DNA from 4 places in the Mesorhizobium sp. ES1-6 genome. Region 2 is predicted to be linked to each of the others. Evidence: riboswitches for the same ligand, from Rfam matches in the RefSeq annotation. Region 2 holds a riboswitch; each other region holds the start of a gene.

Region 1 (4,525 bases), on a different contig from region 2:
CCTGCGGCGTTCGCTCGGAATGGACGATGCCGCGACCAGCCGTCATCAGGTTCACGTCACCGGGCTCGATGACCATTTCGGTGCCGAGCGAATCGCGGTGCCTGATCCTGCCGTCGAACAGATAGGTCACGGTCGAGAGGCCGATATGCGGATGCGGACGGACATCGAGCGCCTGGCCCGCCCGCAGGATGGCCGGGCCCATGCGGTCGAAAAAGATGAATGGCCCGACCAGCCTTCTCTTGGCGGTCGGCAAGGCGCGGCGCACCTCGAAGCCGCCAATATCCTTGGCGTTGGGGATGACCATCAGCTCGATCTGGTCGCTGGCAAAGGCATCACCGGCTTCAGGATCTTTACCGGGAAAGAAGCTCATGAACTCTCCTTGTCAGCGGCCTTGGCCGCGTCAGGCAAACCGGATAGCCGCCTTCGCCCGCAATTTGGCCGCCACCTCTTCCCGGTTGCGCGGATGCTGGTGGGTCTCGAGCGTATCAAGCAGCTCGCGTGCCGCCGCCGCGATAGCCTCGACCGCGTGATCGAACGCATGCTGGTTCTTGGCGGACGGCCGCGTCGTCCCGCTCAGCTTGCGGACAAACTGGAGCGCCGCGTCGCGGACTTCGTCATTGGTTGCCGGCGGATCAAAATTGAACAGGGTCTTGATGTTTCTGCACATCGTTTCCAAACCTCCTCTGGAGCCTTTTCAATCGGGACGAGCCTTATCCTCATTCATGATCGTGTCCAAAAGCCGGTGAGGCAAGCGCGTCGTTGGCGACCGGCCTCAGTCCGCGTCGAGCGGCTCGGTTCCGACCGGCTTGCCGTCGCGTGACAGCCTGATCTTCTCGACCTTGTCCTCGGCAGCCTTCAGCAGTCGGTCGCAATGCGCCTTCAGCGCCTCACCGCGCTCGTAGATGCGGATCGACTGGTCGAGCGGCACATCGCCACGCTCCAGATCATCGACGATCTTCTCCAGCGCGTCGAGCGCCTGTTCGAAGCTCATCGCCTTGACGTCTTCGTTGATCTCACCGCTCATCATTCATCCTTTCATCAGTCGCCCGACATGGGCGGCGACCGAAAATGCCAATCCCTGCAGATCGTAGCCGCCCTCGAGCAGGCTGACGAGCCGGTTGCCGCTGTGGCGAGCGGCGCGCTGCATGAGCTGGCCCGTCGCCCAGTCGAAATCGTCCTCGGTCAGATTGATCTCGGCCAGGGGATCGCGATGATGCGCGTCGAAGCCGGCCGAAATGATGATCAGGTCGGGCGCGAAATTGTCGATCGACGGCAGCACGCGCGACAGGAAGGCGTCGCGAAACACCTCGCTGCCGGTTTGCGGCGCCAGTGGCGCGTTGACGATGTTCCCGGCGCCGGTCTCGGTCTTCGCGCCGGTGCCGGGGTAGAGCGGCATCTGGTGCGTCGAGCAATAGAGCACCGAGGGGTCGTCCCAGAAAATATCCTGCGTGCCGTTGCCGTGATGCACGTCCCAGTCGACGACGGCGACACGTTCGGCGCCATGCTTCTTCTGCGCATAGCGGGCAGCGATCGCCGCTGTGTTGAAGAAGCAGAAGCCCATCGCCGTGGTCTTTTCGGCGTGATGGCCGGGCGGTCGGGCCGCGACGAAGACATTGTCGGCACAGCCCGCGAAGACGTCGTCGACGGCGGCGTTGGCGGCACCGATCGCGGTGATGACCGCCTGCCAGCTTTTCGGGCTGGCGGTGGTGTCGGCATCGATGCGGGCTATGCCCTCGTCGGGGATGGCGGCGCGGACACGCGCGACGAAATCGGCGGGATGCGCGTAGAGGATGGTCGCCTCGTCACCTTCCGGCGCCTGCACCCGGTCGAGCGCGGCGAAAGCTTCGTCGTCGAGCACGCGCTCGATGGCGCGCAGGCGATCCGGCCGCTCGGGGTGACCGGGCGGGGTGATGTGTTCGAGAAAGATCGGGTGTGTATAGAGACGGGTGACCATGTCCCCTATCTAGTGCCCCGGCGCCCCAATGACCATGCGCCGCGCTTTGATCGCTGGGGAAAATCACGTCCGCGTCTCGTAGTGTCGCTACGGGCATTGGCGTCGCCGGCACTTCGGCGTAAGGTGGGGACCTGCCTGGTGCCCGCCGGTCTGTTTGTGGCGGGAGAATCGGGAACACGGTTGAATTCCGTGGCGTGCCCAACGCTGTAAGGGGGACCGCGCCGGTAAATGCCACTGTCGATGACGGGAAGGCACCGGAGGCGGGTTGATCCCGAGCCAGAAGACCGGCCTGGCAGGCATCGATATCCGCATGGTCAGGCGGATATCAGGGATTGCAATCGCAAGGGGACACGCGATGCCGGAAGCCATGACCGCTCCTGTCGGCGACGGATTCGATCAGAAAGCGCGCGACGCGGTTTATCGCGCCATGTTCACGCGGCGCGACGTCCGCAGCCATTTTACATCGGAGGCGATCGATGACGACGTCCTGGCGCGGTTGCTGCTTGCCGCCCATCACGCCCCGTCGGTCGGCTTCATGCAGCCCTGGAACTTCATCGTCATCCGCGACCGGCAGCGGCGGGCTGAGGTGCGCGACCTGTTCCTGGCCGCACGAGAACAGGAATTGCCGGCGATCGAAAAAGAAAGGCGGGCGCTCTACCGCAAGCTCAAGCTCGAAGGCATTTGCGAAAGCGCGCTCAACATCTGCATCACCTGCGACCGCGAACGCTCGAAAGGCTCGCCGCTTGGACGATGGCACAATCCGGAAATGGATCTCTTCAGCACGGTCTGCGCGGTGCAGAATTTCTGGCTGGCGGCACGTGCCGAGGGTGTTGGCGTCGGCTGGGTCAGCATCATCGAGGCCGAGGCGCTGAAACGGCTGCTGGCCATTCCCGACCATGTAACGCCGATTGCCTATCTCTGCGTGGGCCGTGTCTCGGAGTTCGCACCGAAACCGGATCTTGAAACGCATGGCTGGGGACGACGGTTGCCGCTGCCCGACCTGATCATGAGCGAGACGTTTTGCGGCCAGGGAGAGGCACCGCTCAAATCGGCGGTGGCGCGCCTCAACATCCCCGACATTGCGCCCGCGAGTCCCGCCGATCAGCGCGTCGCGCCGGCCGTGCCCCAGCGCGAGCCGCCGAAGGTGGAGAGCGCCTTGTCCTTCAGTTCCCTGAACTTCGACGAGGCTTCGGCCAGCCTGGCATCCCAGGCGGCATCGGGCACCTGGCCTTCGATGGTCTTGAAATAGACCTGCATCAGGCAAGCGATGGCAAAGGGCTCGATGAAAGCCGCCTTGAAGGCCCAGGCAAAGACGATGGCCAGCACGAAGGCCCAACCGGCGAGTTGCCCGGGCATGACGTAGAGAATGGCGGCGGCCGGCGCCAGCATCAGCAGGAAGATCACAAACGACACGCCCCACATGATGACCGCTAGCCAGACGGCGTTCTTGACCATGGTCTTGCCGTTCTGGGCGTAGAGCACGACGCCTTGGCGCGCGGTTTCGAAGGGCGAGGACGAGTTGATGCGAATGTTGTAGCCGAGGATGATCTCGTCGACATAGGTCAGCGACAGGCGGATCACCGTGTTGAGGAAGGCGACCAGGCCGCTGAGGCCAGGAATGGGCAGGAAGGGGGCGACGCCGCCGAGCAGGCCGGTGATGGCGCGGATGGCGCCCTTGACCAGCTGGTCGACGACGAAAAGGATGTTCGCTTCGGCAAAACGCTCGGTCACGACCTGCTTTGCGTAGGCGATCTGGTTCTGGCCGTCGGGAACGTCATGACCGTCGATGAGATGCACCATGACGGCGATGTGGCCGGCCTTGACGACATAAAGGATGTATTCGCGCAGCCAGTAGACGGCGATCGAGACGACGCCAAAGCCGACCACGCCGCCCCACAGGGCAAAGGACAACGGGCCGTCCGGATCGGTGGAGATATGGCCGACGCCATAACCGACCGAGGCACCGGTGCCGGTGGCCATGATGTAGGCCAGCGTGATGCCGAAATAGACGATCATGCGAAAGACAATGAAGGGCCAGGTCCGCACCATGATGGACACCGACCTGCCGATATCAAAATCCCACATGCCCGATTCTCCCCCTCAGAGATGGCTGGGGGAGGATGCGCTCAAACCGGCTGTTGTCAATTGCGGGCGGTGGCGTCCCGCCATGGCGGTTCAGCTTGACCGCGCTTGCGGCTTTTTCAGCAGGCCTTCGAGCAATTGCTTGAACGCCGCCACAACCATCCTCGACGTCGCCTCGGGATCCTTCGCATTGGCGATGCGCTGCGCGGCCTGACTGCTCGCCCCGTTGATCAGCCGCGCTGCCGACTCCGGGTCGACACCGGGGACGACCACCCCTTCCCCCTGCAGCGCGATTAGATGATCGGTCATTGAACCGACACATGCACTGGCATTCGACCATTGCGCCGGGTCGCCCAGCACGGCCGGGCCATCCCGGAACATGATGCGCTGGATTTCCGGCTCCAGCGCCATTTCGATATAGGTCGTGCATTCGTCGACGAAATGCTGCCAGCGGGTCGGCGCCCTTGACGCAACCTCATTCACCCGGGC
Region 2 (4,525 bases):
CGAACCCACCGGCCGTGGGATCGGGATTAGTGACCGAAGAGGTTGCGGTCGCTGCCCTGCTGAACGGGCGCCTGGGTGGCCGGAGCCGACTTGCCGATCGACGCGGTGGCCGCGTTGTCGGTCGAAGTGACAGCCGCCTGGTTGGCACCGTTCGAACCAAAGTTGTCGCTACCGGCGAAGGCGCTGCCGGAAAGGGCCAGAACGGCGGCGGCAGCAATGAGGATCTTGTTCATTTCAAATACTCCTGAATTTGTGGCGTCCACCGGCGCGACAGGGCAACCCCGCCGCGTGCCGGGAAGCGGCTGTTAGTTGTTGCCGAAGAGGTTGTGATCGGCACCCTGGACAGGCGTCTGAGCAGCCGGCTGCGACTTCTTGGTCGAAGCGGTGTACGAGCTGTCGACAGAGGTGGCAGCGGGGGTCGCGGCGCTCGAACCATAATGGTCGCTACCAGCAAAGGCGCTGCCGGAAATAGCCAGAAGGGCTGCGGCAGTGAGAACAATCTTTTTCATTTTGGGTACTCCAGTATTTTTCCGTCCGTCTAGCGGCGTGTCTTGGGATTAAAAATCGCGTCGTTCGGACAGCCCCGATGTGGGAGAGCACCTTTGCCGTTTCCAATCACGAAGTTGTTCCGCGTGGACCATGACTCCACCACTTGAAATTGTACCAGGCCCTTTTACGTCCATTGTTTTTCTTCGCTATATCAACCGGTTAACTGGAACCACCGCTTCGATCACCGACGGTGTCGGAGACCTTGCGTTCACACCGTCCTGCACGCACCGTCAACAGAAACGAACCGTTCGGTTCGATTTTAGAATCTGCTAATAGTCACTTTTCGTAACCGTTAACCTTTTTCGCCGCCGGCAACGGGTAGAAAACGTGCCGGTGCGGCTTCCCATAAAGACGCTTCCATCCGCCGGAACCATCCAGCATGCGTGTCGCGCCGCATGGAGGCGATGTCGCTTTCATGCCGATGTCGCAAACCCTGTCGTGATTAAATCATTCCATCTCAGGTGCCGCTGCGTGACGACGGAGCGGAGAATTGGGAAGCCGGTCAGATTCCGGCGCTGCCCCCGCAACGGTGGTGGAGTTCAAGTCGCAACGGGAGACCACTGGGCGAAGGCCTGGGAAGGTGTCGCGATGGTCCGCAAGGACGACTCCAGAGCCCGGAAACCAGCCCGAGATCGCTAGAACTCGACTGATCGCGGTGGGCGGTCAAGGGGCGGATGATGTTTGTCCGGCTTTTGCCGGCTCGCGCTCAATCCTTCCTCCATCACCACCAGTTCAGTCCTTGAAAATGAGGACAGGACATGGATGCGCGCAACGACATGCTGAGGCTCTTGAACAGCCGCAGACAAGGCTTTTCGCTGGAACAGCCCTTTTATACCGACCCGGACTACTTCAAGCTGGACATGGAGCTGATCTGGTATCGCGACTGGCTGTTCATAGGCCATGATTGCGAGTTGCCCAAGCCGGGCAGCTTCATCACCGTGCAGATCGGCGACTATCCGGTCGTGCTGGTGCGTGACCAGCAGGGCAAGATCAACGCCTTCCACAATTCCTGCCGTCATCGCGGCAGCCGCGTCTGCAACAGCGACAAAGGCATGGCCGCCAAACTGGTCTGTCCTTACCACCAGTGGACTTACGAGCTTGACGGCCGGCTGCTGTTCGCCCGCCAGATGGCCGACGGGTTCGACAAGAGCCAGTTCGGGCTGAAGCCAGTCGCCTGCGAAAGCGTCGCCGGCTATGTCTTCATCTGCCTGGCCAAGGAGCCGGCGGACTTCGCGCCGATGCGGGCGATGATCGGGCCCTATCTGCAGCCGCACCGGCTCAGCGAGGCCAAGATCGCCTTCGAGAGCACCATCATCGAGAAGGGCAACTGGAAGCTGGTCTGGGAAAACAACCGCGAATGCTACCATTGCGCCGGCAATCATCCGGAATTGTGCAAGACCTTCCCGGAAGCGCCGACCGTGACCGGCGTGCAGGGCGCCGACAGCGATCCGGAAATGCTGGCGCATTGGGCCAAATGCGAGGCTGTTGGCTTGCCCAGCAAATTCCGCATCGACCCGGCTGGACAATACCGTGCCACCCGCGCGCCGTTGCTGCGCGATGCCCAGAGCTACACGATGACGGGCAAGCGGGCGGTGAGGAAGAACCTGTCCGACAGCGTCTCGGCCGACCGGATCGGCACCTTGATGCATTACCACTATCCGACGACCTGGAACCATATCCTGGTCGATCATGCCGTCACCTTCCGTGTGCTGCCGGTCAGCGCCACAGAAACGGCGGTGACGACGAAATGGCTGGTGCACAAGGACGCGGTCGAGGGCGTCGACTACGATCTCGCCGAACTCACCCATGTCTGGACCGAGACCAACGACCAGGACCGCCGCATCGTCGAGGAAAACGCCTTCGGCATCCTGTCGCCGGCCTATGAGCCCGGCCCCTATTCGGAGCTGCATGAAGGCGGCGTCATCCAGTTCGTCGACTGGTACGCGCGCTTCATCGGCCCGCGCCTTGCCGAAGGCGGCCGGCCGGCGCTGCGCAGCGTGGCATGAGAGGCTGAGGGATGAATGCCATGACCGACCTTGGCCTCTATCGCCATCTCGACCAGATGGCGCCGTGGAACGACAGGCTGCAGGTGCTGGAAGTGACCGGCGTCAGCGATGAGGCGCCCGGCGTCAAGACCTTCACCTTCCGCTCCGACAACCAGACCTGGTTCCGTTACAAGCCGGGCCAGTTCGTGACGCTGGAACTGCCGACGCCGGACGGTCCGCTGATGCGCACCTACACGCTGTCGTCGTCACCGTCGCGGCCGTTCTCCATAGCGGTGACGGTGAAGGCGCAGGCAGGCAGCATCGGCACACGCTGGATGTTCGATCACCTGACCCCCGGCTCGCACGTCAAGGCCTATGGACCGAGCGGCGATTTTTCGTTGCACAGCCATCCGGCGGCGAAATATCTGTTCATCTCGGCCGGCTCCGGCGTGACGCCGATGATGTCGATGCTGCGCTGGCTGAACGATTGCGCGCCCTGGACCGATGTCGGCTTCGTCAATTGCGCGCGGCGTCCCGAAGAGATCATTTTCCGCAAGGAACTCGAACTTTTGGGCGGCCACATGCCGGGCCTGTCGCTCGGCTTCATGATCGAGGAGCGGTCGAGCCGCGAGGGCTGGTACGGCCATATGGGCCGCATAGATGCCATCCGGCTGCCGCTGCTGGCGCCCGATTTCCGTGAACGCGAAATCTTCTGCTGCGGCCCCGATCCCTTCATGCGCGCCGTGCGCGGCATGCTGGAGGCCGCCGGCTTCGACATGGCGAGATACCATCAGGAAAGCTTTGCCGCGCCGACCGTGGAGGAAATCCCGGCGCCGTTCGCCTCGCCGGAGCAGGACGGTGCGGCAGCTCCCGTCGAAGCAGCAACACCTATCCGCTTCGCGCTGTCGGACGTCGATGCCGAGTGCGTCGCCGGCCAGACCGTGCTGCAGACGGCCCGCGCCTCGGGCGTGCGGATCCCGGCAGCCTGCGAATTCGGCCTGTGCGGAACCTGCAAGGTGAAGAAAGTCTCCGGCGCCGTCGAGATGAGCCACAATGGCGGCATCCTCGATCACGAGATCGACGACGGCTTCATCTTGGCCTGTTGTTCCAAGCCACTGTCGGCACTGGAAATCGAGGTTTGATCCGGCTGGCCTTCGACTGATCCCGCATATGGCCGGCGCCTTACCGGCAAAGGTTACCTTGCCAAGGAACAACCGAAAGTTTACAGGCGTTGTCGGTGGAACGGGTCCTGCTGGCGGGCAGGAATGCTAAGCGGGGCGACAATGATGCATGAATCCCATGCCTATGCGGTTGCGAGCCGGGATATCGTTTTCGAATCCTTCGATGGCGAGGCCGTGGTGCTCAACCTTGCGAATGGCAAGTATTTCGGCTTCTCCGATTCCGGCAGCAAGGTGTGGCAGGCGCTTTCGTCCGGAATGGACGCCCGGGCTCTGGTCGGGCTTACCGCGGGCGGCTCGACAATAGGCGAGGCCCAACTCGATCACTTCATAGCGCAATTGCTCGAACTGGGCTTGCTGGTGCCTTCCGACGCGACGGTGCAGCCATTGCCGGACGAATTGGCCGCCGAGCTGGCCGCCACGAACGAGCCGCTCGATGTGAGCATTCACGACGACCTCGCCGACCTGATCATCATTGATCCCATCCACGAGGTCGAGGAACCACTCGGCTGGCCGGCGGTCAAGCAGGCTTCCTGACGGGCCGGCCGCTGCCGTGATGGAAGGCGCTTGATGCCGCGCGTCACGCTGGAAACCTTGCCCGATTACGGCCGGTATCTCCTCGCCGCCGCCGAAGATGCGGGCTTGCGCTATCCGACCACACGCAAGGTCAGCCTGCCCCTGTTGGAACTGACCGTGCATCTCGGTCACGGCGTGCTTGCCGATGCACTGGGCCATGCATTTGTCGAGGCCGGGCATGATCGGCCCGAACCGGCCGCGTGCCGCGTCTTCATCGCTCATCCCGGCATCCACGGC
Region 3 (4,525 bases), on a different contig from region 2:
TGCATCGGCTTTGCCCGCGCCAGGGGTTACAAGACGCTGACCTTATGGACCAACGACATTCTGACCGCCGCCCGGCACATCTACCAGGCAGCGGGTTTCAGGCTGACCGAGGAAGAACCCCACCATTCCTTCGGCAAGGATCTGGTTGGCCAGAACTGGGATCTCGATCTCTAGCGAGCTGTCCGGCAATGCCCGGTTGCTGGCGGTTTGCGCCAATGGTATCGAATACGGGTCGAAAAGGACCCTGGAGCGGCAAACGGTAAGCCCGCTCCCTTCCGTCAGATGGAAGCTCCGTTCCCATCCAGAATGGGAACCCACGGCAAGCCACGGCGTGCTTTGACGCCGGGCTTGGCGTTCGGGGTCCCGCCGATCGGCGTTCCTTCGTGTGCCAGGCGCCAACGAAGGAGAAGAGACAATGCCCATCATTCGCGCCGACACCGGCGTCATCACCCAGATCAACGTCTTCACCGTGCCCGAGGGCGGACAGCAGGCGCTGATCGACCTTTTGCGGGAGGCGGCAATGAGTTGTCGTGGCATTCCCGGCTGGATGTCGGCCAGCCTGCACAGGGAACTCGACGGCACACGCGTCGTCAACTATGCGCAGGCGCGGGATCAGGCGGCCATGCGGCGCGTCTTCGAGCATCTGCGGACGAGCGGTTTCCTCGATCGCAACCAGGCTCTGGGGCAGGCCCATCCCGGCCTCTATGAGGTCGCGCTCACCGTGGAATAGGCGAGCCGGCGGGCCGCGCCTCGGCTGCTGCCGGGGCGTGGCCCATTCGGCATCCAGCCCCTATGATTTGACCGGCACCCAGATCTCCAGCCCACCATTGCCGGTGCGGGCGTCGAATTCAGGGCCATAGCGCTCGAATTCCGGCGCGTCGGCGATTTCATGGCCTGAGGCGGGCAGCCAGCTGTTCCAGATCGTGTTGATCGTACGCCGGATGGTCGAGATGTGCTCGCGATGCGTGAACACGGCATATTTCTGTGCCGGCACCCGCACCCGGTAGAATTCCTTCGGCAGATCCGCGAAGTCGCGCACCTCGACGCCGACGACATAGTCGAAATTGCCGGCATCGTCGCCATTGAGGCAGACGCCGTAGAAAACGCCTGAAATCTCGCCTTGTATGTTACCGATGTATGGAGCGAAGCGCTGCCACTGCATCGGAATCCCGGCACTGGATTCGCAGCTGTAGCGCTCGCCGAGCCCGGCGACGAGGAAGGGCCGGCTGGTCTCGAAGCGCGGCGGCTGGAGTGTGGTGAGAAGTGAACTGTCCATCAGGATAGGCTCCACGAGGTCGAGGGACTTGGTCGAGCCTTGCGCGCGCACCAGTTCCGGCGTGGTGCCGAACTGGTCGCGGAAGGCACGGGTGAAAGCCTCATGCGAGTTGTAGCTGGCTTCGAGCGCGATGCTGAGAATGTCGGGCGCTCCGCCAGCCAGCTTGCGCGCCGCCTCGGTCAGCCGGCGCGAGCGCATGTAGCCCATGACGGAGCGACCGGTGGCGGCGCCGAAGGCGCGCGTCACATGAAAGCGCGACACGCCACTGCTTTGCGCGACGTCGTCGAGCGTAACGACGTCAGGCAGATGGCTTTCGACAAACCATAGCGCTTTCTCGGTCGGGTTCATGTGCTCCTCGCATTTGGCATCCGCATCCTGGCGCCTCGCAGCCCGCCCAGTTTGATCGAAATTGCGCATGGCGCAAATGGGCAAGCGGTCGCGCGTTCTCATTGGGTGCCTGCTGTGATCGGCTCGGATGGCCGTGTCGGCAAGGTACCGTCGAACAGCACGGTGATGGCCGTGTCGGCAGCGATTGACTGAGTGCATGTATTGTTATAACAGAACATAATGATCGTCTTGCCTCGGCGCCGCTCGCGGCCTAGGCTGCGACTCGTGATGGTCCCCGAGCCGAAAGGCGAGGGGTGAAAAGGGAACGCGGTGGGATCCGATTTGGGTCGAGGCCGCGGCTGCCCCCGCAACTGTAAGCGGCGAGCAAGATCCGGAACGCCACTGGCCGGCAAGGCTGGGAAGGCAGGATTGCGCGGAGACCCGTGAGCCAGGAGACCTGCCATCACCGAGTTGACCGGACGGGGTGTGCCGGGAGGAAACGTGGACATCGGTCTTGTCGGCCGGTCGACCAACATCCTTCCGTCGCCAGTTGTGAAAGTGACGGGACGTTGTACGGCGCAATCGATCGTATTCACCGCACCCAAAGGCACCAGATCATCGTGTGCACGCTTTGCCGCGACGTGCCGACCGGCGTCAGGTCTGGCGAAGCTCTGTGCGCCGAATTGCGCTCCCGTCTCTCGGCCCAGCCTGACCTGATGCGTGATTTCACGGTCGAGGGCGTGGCTTGCATGGCGGGATGCGCGCGCCCCCTGGCAGTGGCCTTCCAGGCGCCGGGCAAAGCCGCCTATCTCTTCGGCTCGATCGATGCAGAGGCCGACGCTGGCGATCTCGTGCGGTTTGCCAGGCTCTACGCTTCGCTTGCCGACGGCTGGTGCAATTCCGGACAACGTCCGCCGCGCCTGGCCGGCAAGACGCTGGCCCGCATCCCGGCACCGGGCAAGCCGGCGGATGGCAATCGATGACAACGCCGCTTCTCGATGCGCGCGACCTGAGCGCGACGGCGAATGGCCGGACTCTGGTCGATGCCGTCAGCCTGTCGGTGACATCAGGCGACCGCCTCGCCATCATTGGTCCCAACGGCGCCGGCAAGACCACGCTGCTGCGCATGTTGTCCGGCATGCTAAGGCCAAGTTCGGGCGAGGTGAGGCTTGGCGGGCGACGCCTGGACAGGATTTCGCCGGCCGAGCGGGCCCTGCATATCGCCGTCGTCGGCCAGACCGACCAGCCGGATCCGCGTCTGGCGGTGATCGACTATGTCGAGCTCGGCCGCGTCCCGCATGCCGGCCTGGGGCGCCGGGGCGAGGAGCGCGACATTGTCGTGGACGCGCTGCGCCGGACGGGCCTGTTGCCGCTGCTCGGCCGCACCATCGGCTCGCTGTCGGGTGGCGAACGCCAGCGCGCCCAGCTTGCCCGAGCCATCGCGCAGGTGCCCAAGATCCTGTTTCTCGACGAACCGACCAACCACCTCGACCCGCGCGCTCGCGCGCAACTGCTCGAACTGGTGGCCGGCTTGGGCATGACGGTGATCGCCGTGCTGCACGATCTGACGCTGGTGGCGCCCTTTGCCACCAAGGTCGCGGTGATGAATGAGGCGCGGCTGCAGGCTCTGGCGCCGCCGCACGAGGCGCTGACCCAGCAGCTGATCCGCGAGATTTTCGGCGTCGACGTGTTCCGCCTGCGCCATCCCACCGAGGATCGCGAGCTGACGGTGTTCGAGCTCCCGAACCGCGCCGCGCCGCCATCCTGATCGCCCTCTCATCATCCGATACGGTTCAACCAAGGAGCAAATCCGTGAAACGCCTTGCCATCTCGCTCGTCCTCTCGCTGCTCGCCTCGACGGCCTTCGCCTTCCCCGTCACCGTCGACAGCTGCGGCAACCCGCTGACTTTCGACGCTCCACCGAAGCGTGCGGTCATCCATGATCTCAACATGGCCGAGATGGCCTTCGCGCTGAAACTGCAGCCCTCGATCGTCGGCCTGACGGGAATCACCGGATGGTACAAGGTCGGCCCCGAATTCAAGGCAGAACAGGGTTCCATCCCAGAACTGGCGCCGAAATATCCAACGCTGGAGAATCTCGTCGCGGTCGAGCCCGATTTCTTCTTCGCCGGCTGGTACTACGGTATGAAGCCCGGCGGCGACGTGACCCCCGACACGCTCGCACCGCATGGCATCAAGACGCTGGTGCTGACCGAAAGCTGCGTCCATCTCGACAAGAGCCGCCCGGCCGCCTCCATGGACCTGCTTTATGGCGACGTCGAAAAGCTGGGCAAGATTTTCGGCAAGGAGCCGGAAGCGGACAAGCTCGTCGCCGGCTGGAGAGCGCAGCTCGCCGATATCACCGCCAAGGTTGGTGATCGCAAGGGAACACGCGTGTTCCTCTACGATTCCGGCGAGGACAAGCCGTTCACAGCCGGAAAATTCGCCATCCCCAGCGCCATGATATCGGCCGCCGGCGGCGACAACATCATGGCCGACATGGAAACCAGTTGGGGCAACACGGACTGGGAGACGGTGGCGGCGCGCAATCCGCAATTCCTCATCCTGCTCGATTATCAGGACGGCGGCGGCTACAGGAAACTGCTCGATTTCCTGAAGGCGCACCCGGCAATGAAAGAGACGGACGCGGTCAAGAACGAGCGTTTCGTCGCCCTTCGTTATGCCGAGCTGACGCCGGGACCAGCGAACATCGAAGCCATCGGCAAGATCGCCAGGGCGATGCATCCGGAAGCGTTCTGATGCATCTTGCCCGAGAGCAAAAACCGGTCGCGCTTTCAGGGCACAGCGCCTTCACGCTGGCCATGGCGGTGGGCACGGTGGCGCTCGTCGCTCTCGCGGTGCTGTCGATCGCCTACGGCTCGACGCTGATACCTCTGGGCGATGTCATCGCCGCGCTTGGCC
Region 4 (4,525 bases), on a different contig from region 2:
ATCGATGGCGACGATGCGCTTCGATGGCTCAGGGGCGGGTGCGGTCGGCGTGTGGATGCTCATGGTCTCGCGATCTGATTCAGCCTCTCCAAGACGACTATCACGGTTGCCCTGGATAGAAGAAGGCCGGTCGCCCTGGCCTGGGCGGCGCGACGGCGCCCGTGCCAGCCGCCGGGTTGGGCCAGCGCGGGAAAGCCTTTGACCGGCTTCGCTTTTGCCGGGCGGGCGTCGGTTTCGTCTTAATGGGCCTGAAATGCCCACGGCAGATTTGGTGCCACGATTCTGCTTTGGGGAAGCAATGTCCACCCATGTGCGTCATCCGATCTGGCTTCCGGCCCTCAAGGCCGCGGATGCGCGCACCTTCGCCTCGCTCTACGCGGTCGAATCCTTCGCCCGCGCCATGGTGTCGAGCGTCATCCCGATCCAGGCCTACGAAATCCTGCACAATGAGCAGATCGTCTCGATCCTCTACACGGTCGTGTCGCTGATCGGCCTGTCGGTGACCTTGTTCATGCCGATGCTGATCCGCCGCTTTGCCCGGCGCTGGGTCTACACGGCAGGCGCCTGCCTGCTCGCCATCGGTTCGCTGTTCTTCGTTACCCATACGCTCGCCGGGCAACTGGCCGGCATGTTGTGCCGCGTCATGGGCGCCAGCGCGCTGTCGATCACCCTCAACCTCTACATCATGGACCACATCCGCAAGACCGATTTCATGCAGGCCGAATCGCTGCGCATGGCGTGGTCGATGGTTGCCTGGACCTGCGGGCCGACGCTCGGCATCTTTCTTTACGCGCATTTCGGCATCTACGCCGCGCATGGCGCGGTGGCCGTGTTCGCGATCGCCTTGCTGGCCCTGTTCTGGTTCTATCGGCTGAGCGACAACCCGTCGATCCGTCCGGGCAAGACGCGGCCGGCCAATCCGCTCGCCAATATCGGCCGTTTCGTCGCGCAGCCGAGACTGAGGTTGGCGTGGCTGATCGCCTTTGGCCGTTCCTGCTTCTGGACGACGTTCTTCGTCTACGGGCCGCTGTTCATGGTCATCACCGGGCAGGGCGAATTGGCTGGCGGCCTGCTGGTCTCGGCCGGCAACGCGCTCTTGTTCATGGCGATCTTCTGGGGCAAGGCGGGCAAGCGCTTCGGCGGCCGGCGGACGATGACATTTGCCTATTTCGCCATGTCGGCGGCGCTGCTGGCCGCCGGCACGATCGGAGCGGCAGCGCCGTTGCTGACCGGCGCCTTCCTGTTGTGCGGCGCCTTCTTCACCATCGCGCTCGACGCGCTGGGCTCGACCGCCTTCATGCGCTCGGTGCGCTCCTATGAGCGGGCGCAGATGGCGGCGGTCTACCGCACCTATCTCGACTTTTCCGAACTGACGCCGCCGCTGGTCTATTCGGTGGTGCTGGCCTTCTTCGGGTTAGGCTCGGTGTTCGTCACGCTCAGCCTGCTGGCGGCGTTTTGCGGCTTCATGACTTGGCGCTACCTGCCGAAATCCCTGTAGGCATGTCGATATTCAGCTGATGCCGGCCTGATCTGAAACCCAACCTACCCTCATGTCACCGCAACATGGCGCTCGCGCACCCAATTGTGGAAGCGGTGCAACTCATATTCCTCGGGCATCAGCACGCCGGCCGTATGACGCATCGAGCGCAAGCCCCTCTGGTTCACCTCGCAGATGGCGGCGTCCTCTTCCAGCACCTGTGTGCCGAAGGCGACGATGTTGTCGATGTCGGTCGCGGCCAACGCCTCGGGCGCGAACAGCCACTCCGCGACAAGCTCGGTCTGTTCGGGACCGAGCGGCACCAGGCGCACGGTCCTGACATAGTCGACATGGCCGACGATGAACATCGAAGGCAGGCTGGTGGCATAGGTCTGGCCGGCGCTGCGTTCAGCCGGCGTCAAGTCCGGGAAGACCGGCCCATGCGCCTGGCCATCGCGCGACCATGTCTGCGCGCCAGCACGCAAGCCGCCGGAAAATTCCGGCGCGTCATTGTCGGCGTGGCGCACCCATTCGGGGTCGTCATGCCGGCTCATCAGACCGCGGCCATAGATCGGCACCAGCCGCGACAGATCCCTGTGAACACCCGGGCAATGCAGGCACTCGTTGAAGTTCTCCCAAAAGATCTTCCAGTTGCAGTGCATCACCTTGCGCAGCACATGGCCTGAGACCAGCGATTCGAGCGGCCAGTTGCCCAGGTTGCCGGAAGCGGGATCGAAGGAGGATTGCGCCGAGCCGTCCGCGTCTTCCCGCAGATTGACGAAGACGAAACCCCGCCACACCGAGAGCGCGACGCGGTAGAGCGGGTGATCGGCCTTGTCGAAGCCGTCGGGCAGCGATTTCGACGGCACGCGCACAAGATCGCCGCGCAGCGAGTAGGACCAGGCGTGATAGGGGCAGGTGATCAGCCGTGCCTTCAGCCGGCCTTCGCTCTCCTGGCAAAGCTGCGAGCCGCGATGGCGGCAGGTGTTGTGGAAGGCGCGCAGCTCGCCAGTGTCGTCGCGCAGCACGAGGATGTCCTGCGTGCCGATGCGGAATCGGCGAAAGGCCAGCGGCTGGGCCAGATCGGCCTCGCGGCAGACCAGCAGCCAGCTTCTGTACCAGATCGCATCGAGATCAAGCTGATAGTTCTGCTGGTCCCAATATGCCGATGAGGGCAGCGTCGGCTCGGTTCGAGTCAGGCCGTTATAGGGATCGCGCTCGCTGGCATTGGGCTGCATGGCTGGCTTCCTGTGAGGGTTGCCAGCCGACACCCGGCCATGAAGTTTGTCAATCAGGGCGGGATGGGAACGGTTTTGCCGATACGACGCTCCTGCGCTGTCGGCTGTCGGAATTTGGTTTGCCGCGCGCGGCGAATTTCCCTATAGTCACCAACGTCGTCGGTTCCTTTTTTTGGAACCAAGAGGGAATGCGGTGCGGGCGAGGTTTCGCCCAATGCCGTGGCTGCCCCCGCAACTGTGTGCGGTAGTCCTCTCCATATGCCACTGAAGGTTTTTCTTCGGGAAGGTGGGGAAGGGCGCTGATCCGCGAGCCAGGAGACCTGCCGGCGGCGAAAAGACTGACTTCTATGCCCTCGGGTGGAGGGCGAAAGGACAAGACATGACCACTGCTACCGTCTCCCTCGGCGCCTCCGTCTCCTCGCAGTCGCGCTTCATGCAGCTCGCGCTCGCCGCGCTGCTCGGCATCTTCGTCGTCGGCTTCGTCGGCTTCTCGCATATCGACGCGGTCCACAACGCCGCCCACGACTACCGCCATTCGATGGCCTTTCCCTGCCACTGATAGGGATCTGACATCATGAACCTTTTTCGCAACGTCGTGTTCGTCGCGGCGATCGCGGGGCTCGTGGCCGGCGTCGTTCTCGCCTGCATGCAGGCCTATGCGACCGTTCCGCTGATCCTGAAAGCGGAAGTCTACGAACAGGCCGGCGGCGGCCATCACCATGACCATGGCGCGGCACCCGCCGCGACCGATACCAACGCCATGAGTACAATCGCCCCGGCAGGCAATGCCATGAGTTCGGCCGCGCCGGCGGCGGAAGCAGCCGCTCCGGCGGCGGAGGATGAAGGCTGGGCGCCGGCCGACGGCTTCGAGCGGTTCGCCTTCAGCGTGCTTGCCAACATCGTCACCGGCATCGGCTTCGCGCTGGTCCTGGTCGCGGTTTCGGAATTCGCCGGCGGCATCGGCACCTGGCGCCAAGGCGTGTTCTGGGGCCTGGCCGGCTTTGCCGTGTTCACGCTGGCGCCCGGCCTCGGCCTGCCGCCGGAACTGCCGGCAATGCCCGCGGCCGAACTGCTTCCGCGGCAGATCTGGTGGACCGCGACAGTCGTGGCGACCGCGATCGGCCTCGGCCTGATCGCCTTCCGCAAATCGCTGCCGCTGGCCATCCTTGCCGTCCTGCTGATCGTCGCGCCGCATATTGTCGGCGCGCCGCAGCCAGACAGTTTCGAGACACCGATCCCGGAGGGCCTGCATCATCAGTTCGTGGTGGCGGTGACGGTGACCAACCTGGTGTTCTGGCTTGTGCTCGGCGCGGTCGTCGGCGTGGTGCGTGGGCGCTTCACAGGCACGGCGACCGGTCTGCGCGACAGCTTTGCCTGATCTGGGCAAGCTGACCTTCATCATAGGTGGTGCGCGCTCAGGCAAGAGCGCGCACGCCGAAACCCTGGTGGCGGCATTGCCCTCGCCATGGGCCTATATCGCCACCGCGCAAGCTTACGATGACGAGATGCATGAGCGCATCGCGCTGCACCGCTCGCGGCGCGGCGAGGGCTGGCAGACCATCGACGCGCCGCTCGATCTTGCCGAAGCGCTTGAGGCGTTGCCGGACGGTCAGCCGGTGCTTGTCGACTGCCTGACGCTGTGGCTGACCAATCACATGCTGGCCGATCACGACGTCGACGCGGTTTGCCGACGGTTGGCGGACGTGCTGTCACGGCCGCGCGGGCCGTGGTTCGTGGTGTCGAACGAGGTCGGCCAAGGCATCGTGCCCGACAATGTACTGGCGCGGCGGTTTCGCGACGACGCCGGCCG

The links. Region 2 has a riboswitch for cobalamin ahead of LB564_RS28100 (aromatic ring-hydroxylating oxygenase subunit alpha). Riboswitches for the same ligand answer to the same signal wherever they lie in the genome.
Region 1: it holds a riboswitch for cobalamin, as region 2 does, so the genes downstream of both, bluB (5,6-dimethylbenzimidazole synthase) here and LB564_RS28100 (aromatic ring-hydroxylating oxygenase subunit alpha) in region 2, are expected to answer to the same signal.
Region 3: it holds a riboswitch for cobalamin, as region 2 does, so the genes downstream of both, LB564_RS23005 (DUF1636 family protein) here and LB564_RS28100 (aromatic ring-hydroxylating oxygenase subunit alpha) in region 2, are expected to answer to the same signal.
Region 4: it holds a riboswitch for cobalamin, as region 2 does, so the genes downstream of both, LB564_RS19530 (CbtB domain-containing protein) here and LB564_RS28100 (aromatic ring-hydroxylating oxygenase subunit alpha) in region 2, are expected to answer to the same signal.

The regions. Positions count from the first base shown of each region.
Region 1 is NZ_JAIUGU010000004.1:48,117-52,641, forward strand. Features, by position in the region: gene LB564_RS12295 (pirin family protein) at 1-370, opposite strand, end outside; gene LB564_RS12300 (DUF2277 domain-containing protein) at 401-667, opposite strand; gene LB564_RS12305 (exodeoxyribonuclease VII small subunit) at 773-1,024, opposite strand; gene LB564_RS12310 (histone deacetylase family protein) at 1,028-1,954, opposite strand; cobalamin riboswitch at 2,074-2,262, shown strand; partial or broken gene bluB (5,6-dimethylbenzimidazole synthase) at 2,322-2,936, shown strand; gene LB564_RS12320 (hypothetical protein) at 3,056-4,039, opposite strand; gene LB564_RS12325 (TetR/AcrR family transcriptional regulator) at 4,130-4,525, opposite strand, start outside.
Region 2 is NZ_JAIUGU010000015.1:166,076-170,600, reverse strand. Features, by position in the region: gene LB564_RS28110 (DUF680 domain-containing protein) at 27-233, opposite strand; gene LB564_RS28105 (DUF680 domain-containing protein) at 306-509, opposite strand; cobalamin riboswitch at 992-1,194, shown strand; gene LB564_RS28100 (aromatic ring-hydroxylating oxygenase subunit alpha) at 1,308-2,555, shown strand; gene LB564_RS28095 (hybrid-cluster NAD(P)-dependent oxidoreductase) at 2,576-3,676, shown strand; gene LB564_RS28090 (PqqD family protein) at 3,818-4,249, shown strand; gene LB564_RS28085 (serine kinase) at 4,283-4,525, shown strand, end outside.
Region 3 is NZ_JAIUGU010000010.1:165,684-170,208, forward strand. Features, by position in the region: gene LB564_RS22990 (helix-turn-helix domain-containing GNAT family N-acetyltransferase) at 1-174, shown strand, start outside; gene LB564_RS22995 (antibiotic biosynthesis monooxygenase family protein) at 416-730, shown strand; gene LB564_RS23000 (AraC family transcriptional regulator) at 791-1,624, opposite strand; cobalamin riboswitch at 1,876-2,083, shown strand; gene LB564_RS23005 (DUF1636 family protein) at 2,224-2,586, shown strand; gene LB564_RS23010 (ABC transporter ATP-binding protein) at 2,583-3,371, shown strand; gene LB564_RS23015 (ABC transporter substrate-binding protein) at 3,416-4,363, shown strand; gene LB564_RS23020 (FecCD family ABC transporter permease) at 4,363-4,525, shown strand, end outside.
Region 4 is NZ_JAIUGU010000007.1:257,587-262,111, forward strand. Features, by position in the region: gene LB564_RS19515 (DUF1624 domain-containing protein) at 1-63, opposite strand, end outside; gene LB564_RS19520 (MFS transporter) at 299-1,498, shown strand; gene LB564_RS19525 (aromatic ring-hydroxylating oxygenase subunit alpha) at 1,549-2,715, opposite strand; cobalamin riboswitch at 2,859-3,058, shown strand; gene LB564_RS19530 (CbtB domain-containing protein) at 3,095-3,274, shown strand; gene LB564_RS19535 (CbtA family protein) at 3,290-4,093, shown strand; gene cobU (bifunctional adenosylcobinamide kinase/adenosylcobinamide-phosphate guanylyltransferase) at 4,086-4,525, shown strand, end outside.